Regions from separate parts of the Lactiplantibacillus sp. 30.2.29 genome, predicted to be linked through region 2. Evidence: riboswitches for the same ligand, from Rfam matches in the RefSeq annotation. Region 2 holds a riboswitch; the other holds the start of a gene.
What was found. Region 2 has a riboswitch for preQ1 ahead of KGF65_RS10350 (nucleoside hydrolase). Riboswitches for the same ligand answer to the same signal wherever they lie in the genome.
Positions count from the first base shown of each region.

Region 1: another riboswitch for preQ1. It lies ahead of KGF65_RS05855 (QueT transporter family protein); the one in region 2 lies ahead of KGF65_RS10350 (nucleoside hydrolase).

Region 1 is NZ_JAGYGU010000008.1:22,338-28,774, forward strand. Features, by position in the region: gene KGF65_RS05845 (proline iminopeptidase-family hydrolase) at 1-902, shown strand, start outside; gene KGF65_RS05850 (peptide ABC transporter substrate-binding protein) at 918-2,540, shown strand; gene KGF65_RS05855 (QueT transporter family protein) at 3,584-4,090, opposite strand; PreQ1 riboswitch class I at 4,099-4,143, opposite strand; gene argF (ornithine carbamoyltransferase) at 4,200-5,222, opposite strand; gene KGF65_RS05865 (acetylornithine transaminase) at 5,227-6,384, opposite strand; gene argB (acetylglutamate kinase) at 6,381-6,437, opposite strand, start outside.
Region 2 is NZ_JAGYGU010000016.1:62,502-68,938, reverse strand. Features, by position in the region: gene KGF65_RS10355 (ECF transporter S component) at 146-697, opposite strand; gene KGF65_RS10350 (nucleoside hydrolase) at 685-1,674, opposite strand; PreQ1 riboswitch class I at 1,695-1,739, opposite strand; gene KGF65_RS10345 (dihydrofolate reductase family protein) at 1,995-2,534, shown strand; gene KGF65_RS10340 (cation:proton antiporter) at 2,634-3,800, opposite strand; gene KGF65_RS10335 (YitT family protein) at 4,002-4,703, shown strand; gene KGF65_RS10330 (AEC family transporter) at 4,772-5,698, shown strand; gene KGF65_RS10325 (aspartate ammonia-lyase) at 5,865-6,437, opposite strand, start outside.

The DNA of each region.
Region 1 (6,437 bases), on a different contig from region 2:
TAACAGGCACACATTTATTACAGCTTCACAACGGGTTTCATTTATTCACACGCACAGTCGGTCATGGGCCAGTCAAACTACTGTGTGTTCACGGTGGCCCAGGCAGCAACCACACCGAATTCGAAAACTTCGCTGCTGAACTTGGTGAAGATCAGGTTCAAGTTAGTATGTATGACCAATTAGGGTCCTTTTACTCAGATCAACCTGACTATACGCAACCCGAGAATCGGCAGTACCTCTCCCTGGACTACTACCTATCCGAATTAGAGGAAGTCCGCCAACAACTCGGATTGGAAGATTTTTATTTGCTCGGTCATTCCTGGGGCGGCTTATTGGCGCAAGAATACGCCCTAAAATATGGGCAACATCTTAAGGGACTCATTATCATGAGTATGATTGATAACATTGCGGAATACGCGCCCCACGTTAATGCGTTGCGTCAACAAACGCTCTCCACCAGCCAAGTCGATTACATGAAAGGCATCGAAAAAGCAGAAGCGTTCGATGATCCTGAATATCAACATCTCGTTGACGTCCTCAATGCACACTTTGTTTGTCGACACCCAGAAAATGGGCCACGACAGCTCGTATCGACACTTGCAACGCCCGTTTACAATTACTTTCAAGGTAATAATGAATTCGTGATGGTCGGTGCACTAAATGGTTGGGACCAACGGAAAAATCTCCATCAAATCACCGTCCCAACTTTGTTGACCTTTGGCGAATACGACACGATGCCGCTAAATGTCGCCCGGCGCATGCAGCAAACACTTCCACACGCTCGGCTGACACTCACACCGGATGGCGGTCATTGTCACAGCGTCGATAACCCGGCAGCGTTCTTCCACAACTTGCATCAATATTTGCATGATGTTGAAGCTGACCAATTCACGGCATATTAATTTGGAGGTGTGCATATGAAAATGAAGACAATGGTCATTGCGAGTTGCTTGTTATTAGTCGCCCCCTTAGCCGCCTGCGGACGTGCCCATGCGAATACGACAACCACGCAAAAAACGTTACACTTAATGCAAGATACGGAGCTGACTTCCTTGGACACATCTAATACCGCGACGCTGACCCAATGGAACGTGCTGCAACAATCCATGGAAGGCCTCTACCGGATGAATGCCCATAATCAAGTCGTAGGTGCGATGGCAACTAAAGTCGTTAAGCCTACCAATCACGGTAAAACCTACACGTTCCATTTAAGGAAATCAGCTAAATGGAGTAACGGTCACCCCGTTACCGCTGCAGATTTCGTCACCGCTTGGCGTCGGTCGGTCAGTTCAACTTCCACTTCTGGCTATAGTTACATTTATGAAGGGATCAAGAATGCTGCCCAGATTTCAGCGGGTCACAAATCAACCAAAACGCTCGGTGTCACCGCAGTTAACAAACACACCTTACGCGTAACACTCAGTCATGCGATGCCTTATCTTAGCAAAATGCTGACGATGCCGGCGTTCTTCCCGCAAGACCATCAAGTCGTCTCCAAGTATGGCAAGGATTACGGCACTAGCAGCGCTAAAATGGCTTATAATGGTCCGTTTACAGTTAGCGGTTGGAACGGCACCAACGATTCCTGGAATTTGCTAAAAAATACATATTATTATGACAAACAATCAATCAAACTCAACAAGATGACGATGCAGGTCGTCAAGGATTCAACGACTGCCCACAACCTATTTTCACAAGGTAAACTAGACGATGCGACTGTTACCGGCGTCACGGCTCAAGGCGTCCAAAATGATAGTCACCTCAAACATGTCAGCAAAGCCGGCACTTATTACTTACGCTTGAACATGCAGAAGAATCGGGCCCTCAATAACAAGTACTTGCGGCAGGCCTTGAATCTCGTACTCAATAAGAAGACGCTGACGAAAAACGTGCTCAGTGATGGTTCGACGCCTGCTTATAATTACGTGACACCTGGTCTCACGACTGACCCAACCACGAACAAGGATTTTGGTACAGAAACGCAGAGTAGCTATCGCTATAACGTTAAGAAGGCCCAAGCCCTATGGAACAAAGGATTGAAGCAACTCGGCCGGTCTTCAGTCACCTTGAAGTTGGTCAGCGATGACACGACGGTTGCCAAAAACATTGACCAATTCGTTCAGGCAGCGGTCAAGCAGCATTTAAACAATGCCAAAGTTACCGTTTCAGCGGTGCCGTCCAAGTCATCCGGAGATGCCGTCACCTCTGGCAATTATGATATGACTTATACGCTGTGGCTAGCGGACTACGCGGACCCAGTCTCGTTCTTCGACATCCTAACTAAGAACAACCCGCAAAACTACGGTCACTATGACGATACCGTCTTCAACCAACAAATTAGTGCCGCGCACAATCAAAATGCAACGAACACAACTGCTTACTGGAAAAACATGCGAACGGCTGCTAATCGGCTGAACCAAACCGCTGCGGTGGTGCCACTGTATAACATGACGGAAAGTCATCTCGTTAATTCCAATTTGAAAGGCGTAAGCTACCATTCCGTTGGCGAGAACGACTATACTCGGGCGTATTTCAAATAATTGTTTAAGTAACGCATTGTGCTAGTTAACTTGTCATGATTCATGGTTAAATCATGACAAGTTGGCGTCCTGTTCGTCAGCCGATGCGCGCCTTATTCCGACTTCCGGGGCCGGCTGACAACGCTGGAACAGGGCGGACATCGATTTGAACTCACGCAGAAGACCACTGCGCAATTTCAAATACGAGTCTTCTTCTAGCCCGGGAAGACCACCCGGACAAGAAGAATTTCGCCCTTGAGCATTGTCCGCCAGCCCCTCCAGTCGGGAACCCGCTCGAATGGCGGATGAGCAACCACTTAATTTAGCACAATTGTCCACTGAATATTGGGAGACTGTTCCTTCAAACAGACTTTAAATCAGCATCGCTAATGATTATGACAGTTAAATACTGAGAAAATGGATGAATATTATCAACTAGTCCCAACAAAAAATCAGTCTTGAGGCTAGCTGATAGCATCGCCAATCATGTAAAATCTCGGACTTGGCCATCTCAGTCGAAAAGGAAAATACCAACAATGTTCAGTAATATTGACGGTTGATCAAATCGAAAGAAGCGTATGACAGCTTAGGGATCGCTTCAGACTAACCTTAGAGTTTGATGCTAAATGACTCGTTACTAAGAATCAACGACTAGTTCATCAAAAGTTAGGTCCGCACACGTCAGCCTTTCGAATAGGATCCCCGGCCGGAAGGTGTTTCTGACAATGCTCAGCGATAAAATTCCACTTAGCAAGCGTTTTGTGCTTGGTTAGTGGAAGACCAGTATTTAAGACGTGGGCTTGTCGGCTTAAATCTGTGTCCATCGCGTTCCAGCATTGTCAGAAATTCCTGGAGGCCGGTGTAGGACGCGACTATCAAATCAGGTTTACGCTAACTCGCCTCGTTTCCAGCGGGTCACAGCTGGCCGCTTTTGACTTTGATTTTGACTTTGATTTCGACGTTGCCCTTGCTCCAATCCTCAATCCAACTCAAAAAGACCGTTACAATCACCGACATGAATCGGTATTGTAACGGTCTTTTAGGTCATCTAGACACGAGTTAACCTATTGGATCCGGTCACTAAAGTGTAAGATGCGATCTAAGCTATACATAATTGGTGCGGTAATACTCATGATAATTAATTCGGATAATGCGGTCGTAAGGTACGTTGGCCAGAATGCGACGCCGCTGCTCATCATGGTGATCATGATGGCAATCATGAACATCGAGACGGTGAAGAGGAAGATGTTCAGTAACATCCGCTGCCACACCGTCTTCAACTTAGGCGCGAGCCAAGTCAAAATCAGTAAGGCCAGTAAGGATTGGCCGCCACCGAATAAGACGTTAAGTAGGCTGGCACCTGGGCCAAAGGCGTCGAATAAAATCACCCCGGCAACGATGCCCCAAATATACTTGCGATTGAAGACTGCCAAATGATTCAGGCCTTCTGAGACCCGAAATTGGATGGCACCCGAGGCCAGACTGAAGGCTGCGGGACCGAGACATAGTACGACATACATTGCAGCGACCAGGGCATTAATGATCCATGGTCGAATTTTGGATTGCGTCATCCGCTTGATTCCTCCTAGTTTTTTAACGTGGGATGGTTACGAACCACGTATTAATTATGAAACAAAGCGAATATTATCGTAGCACGCCCTCAGCTTTCCCGCAAGCCAGCTAGGCAAAAATGCTGTCGGGAATAAATAGATCGCCCAAAGTTGCGGCCATGACTGCCTTGATTGCGGGCATTCGGTTGGCGGCCTCCTCGAAGACGACCGATTGCTTGCTTTGGAAGACGTCGTCGGTGATTTCAAACGCCGCAAGCTGGTATTGTTCACCGAGTTTGGCACCGAGATCAGTCTGATGGTCATGGAGTGCTGGTAAACAGTGCATGACGATGGTCGTGTCCTTGCCAGTTGCCGCTAGCAGGTCGGCGTTAATTTGAAATGGCAAGAGTTGTTTGATTCGTGCGCCATAATCGACCTGTTCACCCATGGAGACCCAGACATCCGTATACAAGGCATCTGCTTGGGCCACGGCCTGCTGCGGGTCGGCCGTGATCACGACGGTGCTTCCGGCGGCTTGCGCATACTGTTGTGCTAACGCGGTCACGTGGGCATCCGGCTGGAGTGCTGCGGGTGCGCCGATTGCCATATTGATACCGAGCATGGCACCAGCGACTAACAAACTGTTGGCCATATTATTGCGGCCGTCACCAACGTACGCTAGTGTCAGTCCTTTTAAATGTCCGAAGTGTTCTTTGAGCGTTAAAAAGTCGGCTAAAATCTGGGTCGGATGCCAGTCATCCGTTAGACCGTTCCATACCGGTACGCCGCTATATTGCGCTAAGTCCTCGACAGTAGCCTGTTTGAAGCCCCGAAACTCGATGCCGTCATACATTGAGCCGAGCACTTTGGCCGTATCAACGACCGATTCCTTAGTGCCAAACTGAATATCGTTTTTACCGAGAAATTCAGGATGCGCGCCCAGGTCATTAGCTGCGACCGTAAAAGCCGAGCGCGTCCGTGTCGAAGTCTTCTCAAAGAGCAACGCGATATTCTTACCTTGTAAATAAGGATGCGGAATATGTTGGGCTTTGAGCGCTTTTAAATGGCTCGCAAAATCGATCAGATAGGTCAATTCTGCGGGTGTAAAGTCGATTTCTTTTAAAAATGACTGACCTTGAAAATGATTATTCATGGGTTTAAACCTCCGTCGTTAAAGCTGATAAGACTTGCGTAATCGTGGCAACTCCGGCTAATAAGTCGTCGGGTTGCATCACGATCGGTGGCAATAGGCGTAACGTATTATCCCCAGCCGATAGTGTCAATAACCCGGCTGCTTGTAATTGGGTGATGACCTGGCTGACGGGCAGCTGCTCGTCCAAATGAATCCCGACCATCAAACCTTTACCCGTCAATTGTTTGACGGCTGGTAATGGGGCCACCTGAGTCTCAAGCGCGTGCCACAAGGTTGCGGCGTGGTCACGAACTTCCGCTAACAACTCGGGGGTCAATTGCGTCAAAACACTGTTTGCGGCCGCCATTGCGAGGGCGTTGCCCGCAAAAGTCGAGCCATGGCTACCCGGACCAAACGCGCTCGCGAATTGCTTGCGGCCAACCATTGCGCCAACCGGAATCCCGTTTGCTAACCCCTTCGCAACCGTATAAATGTCGGGGTCCAGGCCGTAGCCTTCATACGCCATCCGGTAACCGGTCCGGCCGATGCCCGTCTGAACTTCATCAATAATCAGTAAGACGCCGGTTGCCTGACATTTCGCATTAACGTGTTGTAACCAGGCTTGTTCACCCGTGTAGACGCCACCCTCACCTTGGACGACTTCTAGAATGACCGCTGCTAAGTCCGGAGTGATTTGTGCTAGTGCCGCCTCATCGTTGTAAGGGGCAAAACTAATTCCTGGGACCAATGGCGCGTAACCGGCTTGAATGTGGGGATTGCCCGTCATCGACATCGCACCATAAGTCCGGCCGTGAAAGGAATGTTGGAAGGCTAAGATATTAGTCTTACCCGTATATTTGCGGGCGAGTTTGAGCGCCGCTTCGTTGGCCTCGGTCCCGGAATTGGCAAAATACACCAACCGGTCTTCACCGTGGGTCAATAAGCCGGCGACTTGGTCCTGCAAGTCATTTTCATAGAGATTTGGCGTATGCCAGATATGCGTCAATTGCTCAGCGACCGCTTGTTGAATCTGGGGTTGATGGTAGCCAAAGTTACAGACCCCGATACCGGCCGTGAAATCTAAGTATGTGTTGCCGTGATTGTCCGTCAAGTGAACGCCTTGACCGTCTTCAATCACAAATGGGAACCGTTGGTAAGTTGGAAAAACGTGTTGCATGGTCATACGGCCACCTCCTGAATAATTGCTGTACCGGGACGATCAATGGCATTCGTAAT
Region 2 (6,437 bases):
CTAATTGATAACAGTCACGCTTTCAATGATGTCGGCACGGATTCTTCACTCGTAATATTGCCGTGCAAAAAAGCCAGCTCAAGTGAGGTCACCCGAACTGGCTGAAGATCATTTTTAGCGATTAATATTTTTATATCAAACGGCTCTAATTAGCTTGTGGTAATTTGTAGCGTAAGGCGCGATACACCAGCGCGACCACGTATACCGTAATAAAACGGTCGAGGTAATCAGTACCCACCTGAATCAAGAACACTGCCAGTGGTTTTGCCATTCCAGTCCCTAATAACAGTTGGACTAGCATGCTGGAACCTGACGACGTGATGCCTTGAAATAGGATCACGGTAATTGCCGTCGACAACAGTGTGCCGGGTAACGAGATGACCGCCGCTAACCACCAGTTAGACCACCATGTTCCCGGTTTGACCCGCCGGTAGAGCAGACCAGCGACTAGCCCCGTCACCAATTGAACTGGCATGAAAAATAGTGAGTATAAATCAGTCGTGGCACCGACGATCACACCCGTCGCACCACCAGCCAGCATCCCACCGAGTGGCCCAAAGACCGCCGCAGCGAGGACCGTGCCAATCGAATCAAGGTAAATCGGTAATTTTAGCATCAGTGCAATGTTACTCCCGACGAAGTTCAAAGCGATGCACAGCGCTAGTAAGGTAATCGTCCGCGTCTTTATTTTTCGCATGGCGTCACCAATTGGTTCAGGACTTGGGTCAAATCAGGCTCGGTCGCCCCGAATACAGTCGTCAGGAATAACCGCCAGAATGCTGGGACATCAACATCCGTCATAATTTCACTATTAGCCGGCGTGTGCCAGAAGTCATGGTCATCGACAATCGACTGACCGCGGGCAACCCCCGTCGTCGCCACCGTCGTATAACTTTCGAAGCCCGCTAAAATGGCCGGGTCAATCATCGCAGCCACGGCTAACGGATCATTGATGACGCAGCCAATCACCCGTTCGTACTGCCAGTGGAAATCAAAATAGAACTTGGTGATTTTTTCGACAAAGGATCCTAGCTCAGGATTGATGTCTTTAATATACGTCAACAAACTCGGCGTTAAGACGATTTTTCGCGTGACATCTAAGCCGACCATTTGAATCGGGACCGGCATTAAATCAAAGACGACTTTGGCCGCATCCGGATCACACCAGAAATTATATTCTGCCACTGGTGAACAATTGCCATGACTGCGATAACTGCCGCCCATCAAGGTAAACTGTTCGACTTGTTCAAATAGTTGCGGGTCACGCTGTAGTACCGTGGCAATATTGGTCAGTGGTCCCAATGCCAGAATTGACGTGGTCGGTGCTTCGGTCAGTGTATCCACAATAAAGGAAACGGCATCCTGAATCGGCCGAACCGCTGTGACTTCCGGAATCTGGCTATTCCCGAGGCCATCATCACCGTGCGTGTCTTGTGCACTGGTGTACGGCACTTCCAGTGGACGGTTGGCGCCTAAGTAGACCGGAATATCCAATCGGTCTGCCAAATCTAAAATTTTGAGGGCGTTTTCTGCCCCGATGTGGGTGGGCACGTTCCCACAAACGATCGTAATCCCAATCACATTAAGTGCCGGTGATTTTAATGCCAGTAATAAAGCTAAACTGTCATCGATTCCGGGATCGCAATCAATAATAACGTTACGAGTTGCATTCATTCTCCTACCTCCGATTACTGAAGTTCTTGGTTTTTTATTCTGGGCAGTTTACGAACCAGACCAGCAGATTGCAAACAATCATGCTGAATTGTATGAAATGCTAGTCCAATTATAGCGGAGACGACCGTAATTGGAAACCACCAAAACAGTACTGTTCACGACATTCAAGTGGTTAGAACGTTTCGCCGGTGCTTGTGCCATTTTCCGCGCCACCCACTCGTCCATTAATTATGCAACTGAACTTTTACCGGAGTTCAGTAAGTGTAGCGCTGGAAAACATGGTACAATGTGACTACTAAAGATAAAGTAGGTGTCGAATCATGCGTAAAGTTCAGTTTTATGGGGCCATTTCAATTGACGGTTACCTTGCGACTAAAGATAATCGTCTCGACTGGTTATTCCAGACGCCCGGCGCTAACGATGCCCCTACCGAAGCGTTCATGCAGCAAGTTGATACGGCCATTATGGGTCGCCATACTTACGAGTACACGATAGAACAAACGACCGATCAGCTCATCAATCCTTACAATCCAGCGACTCGCAACATTGTGATGACGAGCCAGCCGCAACCAGGTGACGAGCGCACGCAATTCACCAACAGCCCGGTTGCAGACATTGTTCAAGACCTCCGACTAGCGCCCGGTCGTAACATCTGGATCGTTGGTGGCGCCGGCGTCTTAATGCCACTACTCGCCGCGGACCTGATTGACGACCTCTACATTCAAATCGCACCGATCATCCTCGGCACTGGCATTCCACTGTTCACTGCCGTGGCGCATCAGCAACGTTTTGAACTGGTCGCGACCAACCACTATGACCAACTCGCTGAAGTCCATTTTCAACGACTGCCAACTGAATAGCATGCAAAAGACCGATTTGGCAATCATCGCCAAACCGGTCTTTTCTTCAAATCCATTTGTATCAATTAACGGCTAATCGGATAACGACTGACCACAGACTCAAGCAGCTGCCTGCCGTTTAACTGCCCCACGCAGGAGCAACGGGGCAATCAAGGTTGTCAGAATAATTGCCGTGATAACTGCCGAATACCGGTCAGCTGACAACAACTTTCCTTGATACCCAATCTGCGCAATAATCAGCGCCATTTCACCCCGCGAGACCATCCCGGCCCCGATTTCATACCCACTCAACCAGTTGAAGCCGGCTAAACGTGCACCAATTCCGGCCCCGAGTAATTTCGTGATGATTGCCGCAATCGTAATCACGACAATGAACCAGAAATCGCTCAAGAAGCCTTTAAATGACATGTTCAAGCCGATGCTGACGAAGAAGACGGGGATGAAGACCGCATTCCCAATCGGCTGGATATGGTCATCAATGACCTCGTGATAATCGGTCTGACCAACTGCAATACCAGCGAAAAATGCCCCAATCACGGCACTCAGGCCAATCATATCGGCTAAATAAGAGAGGCCAAAACAAATCACCAGCGACATCAGCGTAATCGACGTCGGCACTAATAGTGCATTCCCGACCGCCATCAAGTGTGGCACGACCCATTTGACCACGAAGAACAAGGCAATGAAGAACGCCAGCTGAATCGCTAACGACAACCCCAGATTCGTCGAGGCGTGACTCCCTCCACCGCTGACTTCACTACCGAATAGGCTAATCATCAGACTTAAAATCAGCACGGCCAGTACGTCATCCACGACGGCCGCACCCAAAATCGTGGTGCCTTCCTTACCATCGAGTGCGCCAAGTTCTTTCAACACGGCCACAGAAATGGAAACCGACGTCGCCGCAAAGGTCACGCCCAAAAACAAACTTTCAGTGGCATTCAAATGAAACATCTGACTGCACCAATCAATGACGCCGACGGGCAAAATCACCCCCAGCACGGCGACTAACAGGCTGGGACGCCAATATTTTTTTAATAACTGTAAATTACTTTCCAACCCGGCCATGAACATCAAAATGATAACGCCCAGTTCGGCGAAGTCCTTGATGAAACTCGTGGCTGAGACCCAGCCGAGCACAGCGGGACCCAAGACGATACCACTCAATAACTGACCAATCACGGCCGGTAAGCCCATGCGGACACTCAAATGGCCAGCGACCGCGGTCACGATTAAAATTAATGCTAAACTACCAACGTAATCCATAGAACCTCCTAATTCCCAAAAAAGACACGTCAAGAAGCGACTACCCAACCCAAAAGTAGTCCGCATTCTTGAAGTGTCCTTCAACCGTAAAAACTATTCGTGGAACTAGTATAGCATATTTTCATGAGTCTGGCCGTGACAACTGCTCGTGAAAGCGGTTATAATGAGTTTACATTCTGTTAATCGAAAGGTCGCTTCGTCGTGTTGAATATTCCAGATTTTCGTCAACGTTTTGGTTTCTTAATTTTTTCCATCTTACTTAATTCTGCCGCTAATGCTCTGACGATTTCAACTAGTCTCGGGAGTGCGGTCTGGACTGGCTCCAGCGTTAACCTCTCCGACTGGACGCATATCTCACTCGGAACGACACTCCTCTTATACGGCGTGGTCGTCACCATCCTCAATCAACTGTTATTGGGGCATTTTGACCGGCGCCGCTTTATTTCTAATCTCCTATACATCGTGCCGTTTAGCTACCTCGTGCAGTTTATCGGCTATTTCTGGGATTGGCTGAGAATTCCGGCACTCCCACTGATTCCGCGCCTGATTCTCAACGTCTTAGGCTTGTTAGGGGTGGCCGCGGCCGTGTCCATTTATCAACGGTGTAATTTAATTCAACATCCCAACGATGACTTATCGTACATTTTACGGTTCCGGTTCCTCCACGGCTCAGCCATCATCGCGCAATGGACCAGTTATCTGCCACCTCTCGCGATCATCGTCATCTCATTTTTCGCCACTGGACACCTGCGTGCGATCGGGTTCGGTACCGCCTTTGCCCTAATCGCCCAAGGTGCCATCATGGGCTGGTCGGATCACCACGTCTTTCCACACCTCAAGCACCACGTCTTTCCACACCTCAAGCACCACGTCGACGTTGCTCAGGCCCATCACTCCGCTTAAACGCGTATTGACAAACGCCCGTACCAACCCCAATAATGGGACTATTCTAATTTATTGGGGTCATGCACATGAATCTTACGCAACTTACGAGTCAAATTGTTTTGATGTTCATTCTGATGTTGGTCGGACTACTGGTGAATAAGCTCGGCTTTATGCATGCCCAGACTTCGACTGACTTAACGAACATTCTATTGTACATCGTTTCACCCTGCCTGATTATTCAGGCGTTTGAGCAATCGTTCTCGGCGGACCGATTGCAGTTACTGGCACGCGTGATTGTCGGGATTATCATCATTTACATTATTATGATTATTGTGACTCAGCTATTATTCAAACCGGTGGCAGATCCAAATTTGCGGCGCATTATGCGCTACGGTTCCGTTTATTCGAACGCTGGCTTTATGGGCATTCCACTGACCAGCTCACTATTCGGCGCGACCGGTGTCTTCTTCGCGGTCGCATCGCTGGCAGCCTTTAACATTTTCAGTTGGACGCACGGCATTAGCCTGTTTACTGGCCGACAAGGGAACCGCCGTGAAAACTTCAAGCAAATCGTGTTGAATCCCAATATCATTGCCATCGTGGTCGGTTTAATTCTGTTCGTGACGTCATTTCGGTTACCGACCATCGCGAATAGTGCGATTAAATACGTCAGCTCAGTCAACACGCCGCTATCGATGATCGTCATCGGTAATAGCTTGGCGGATGTCAAACTAAATCGCGCCACACTTGATAAGCGCCTCTGGTGGGTGCTGTTGCTCCGTAATTTGCTGTTCCCCTACCTAGCGATCGTCGTCCTGCAGCTGATGGGAATCACTGGTGTGCCGCTGTATACGACCGTGTTGATGGCTGCCTGCCCAGTCGCCGGTATCGTCGTTTTATTTTCGCTGAAAGTCCATGGCAACCCCGGCCCGGCGGTCGCACTCATGAGTATTTCAACGATTTTAAGCGTCGTCACAATTCCAATCGTCTTTGCGCTTGTGAACTTACATTAGTGCTTGCAACAAGCTGGACCTAGCGGGTGCACTGGCATTCAAACCAGCGCCACTACCCAAATCAATCTAAAATAGACGTATCAGAATTATTGAAAATCCTGACACGTCTATTTTTTTACAATCGATTGCCTTGCGTTAATTCATGTCACCTGGTTAATCTTGAACGTTACTTTGCGGCCACGTTCAACGGTGGTGTCTGGGCCATCCGGGGCTGCATTAGTCCGGTTGGTGAGAATAATTGTTCAATGAGGGCTTCTGGTAATAATTCGCGCTGGCGTAGTAATACCGGGATGGCTTGATGGGCAGCCAATGCTTCCTTGATCAGGATCGTCGTCATTTCATAACCTAGATACGGTGCTAGGACCGTTGCGGTGATTGCGGAGTGTGCGACTTGGTCTGCGCACCGTTCCCGGTTGACCGTCAATTGCCGAACACAGTGATCGACCAGCGTTTCAATAGCGTGCTGTAAATGGGCTTCACTGGCCAACAAGGCGCGTAACATGATCGGTTCAAAAGCATTGAGCTCCAGTTGACCAGCCTCCGCCGCCATAGTGACCGTTGTATCGTTGCCCATCACTTCAAACGCGACTTGGTTGACCACTTCTGGAATAACTGGGTTGATTTTTCCAGGCATGATTGAGGAGCCAGCTTGTTGAGCAGGTAAATTCAGCTCACCAAATCCGGCTTGGGGACCACTCGCCAACAATCGTAAGTCGTTGCTGAATTTCGATAGGTCGAC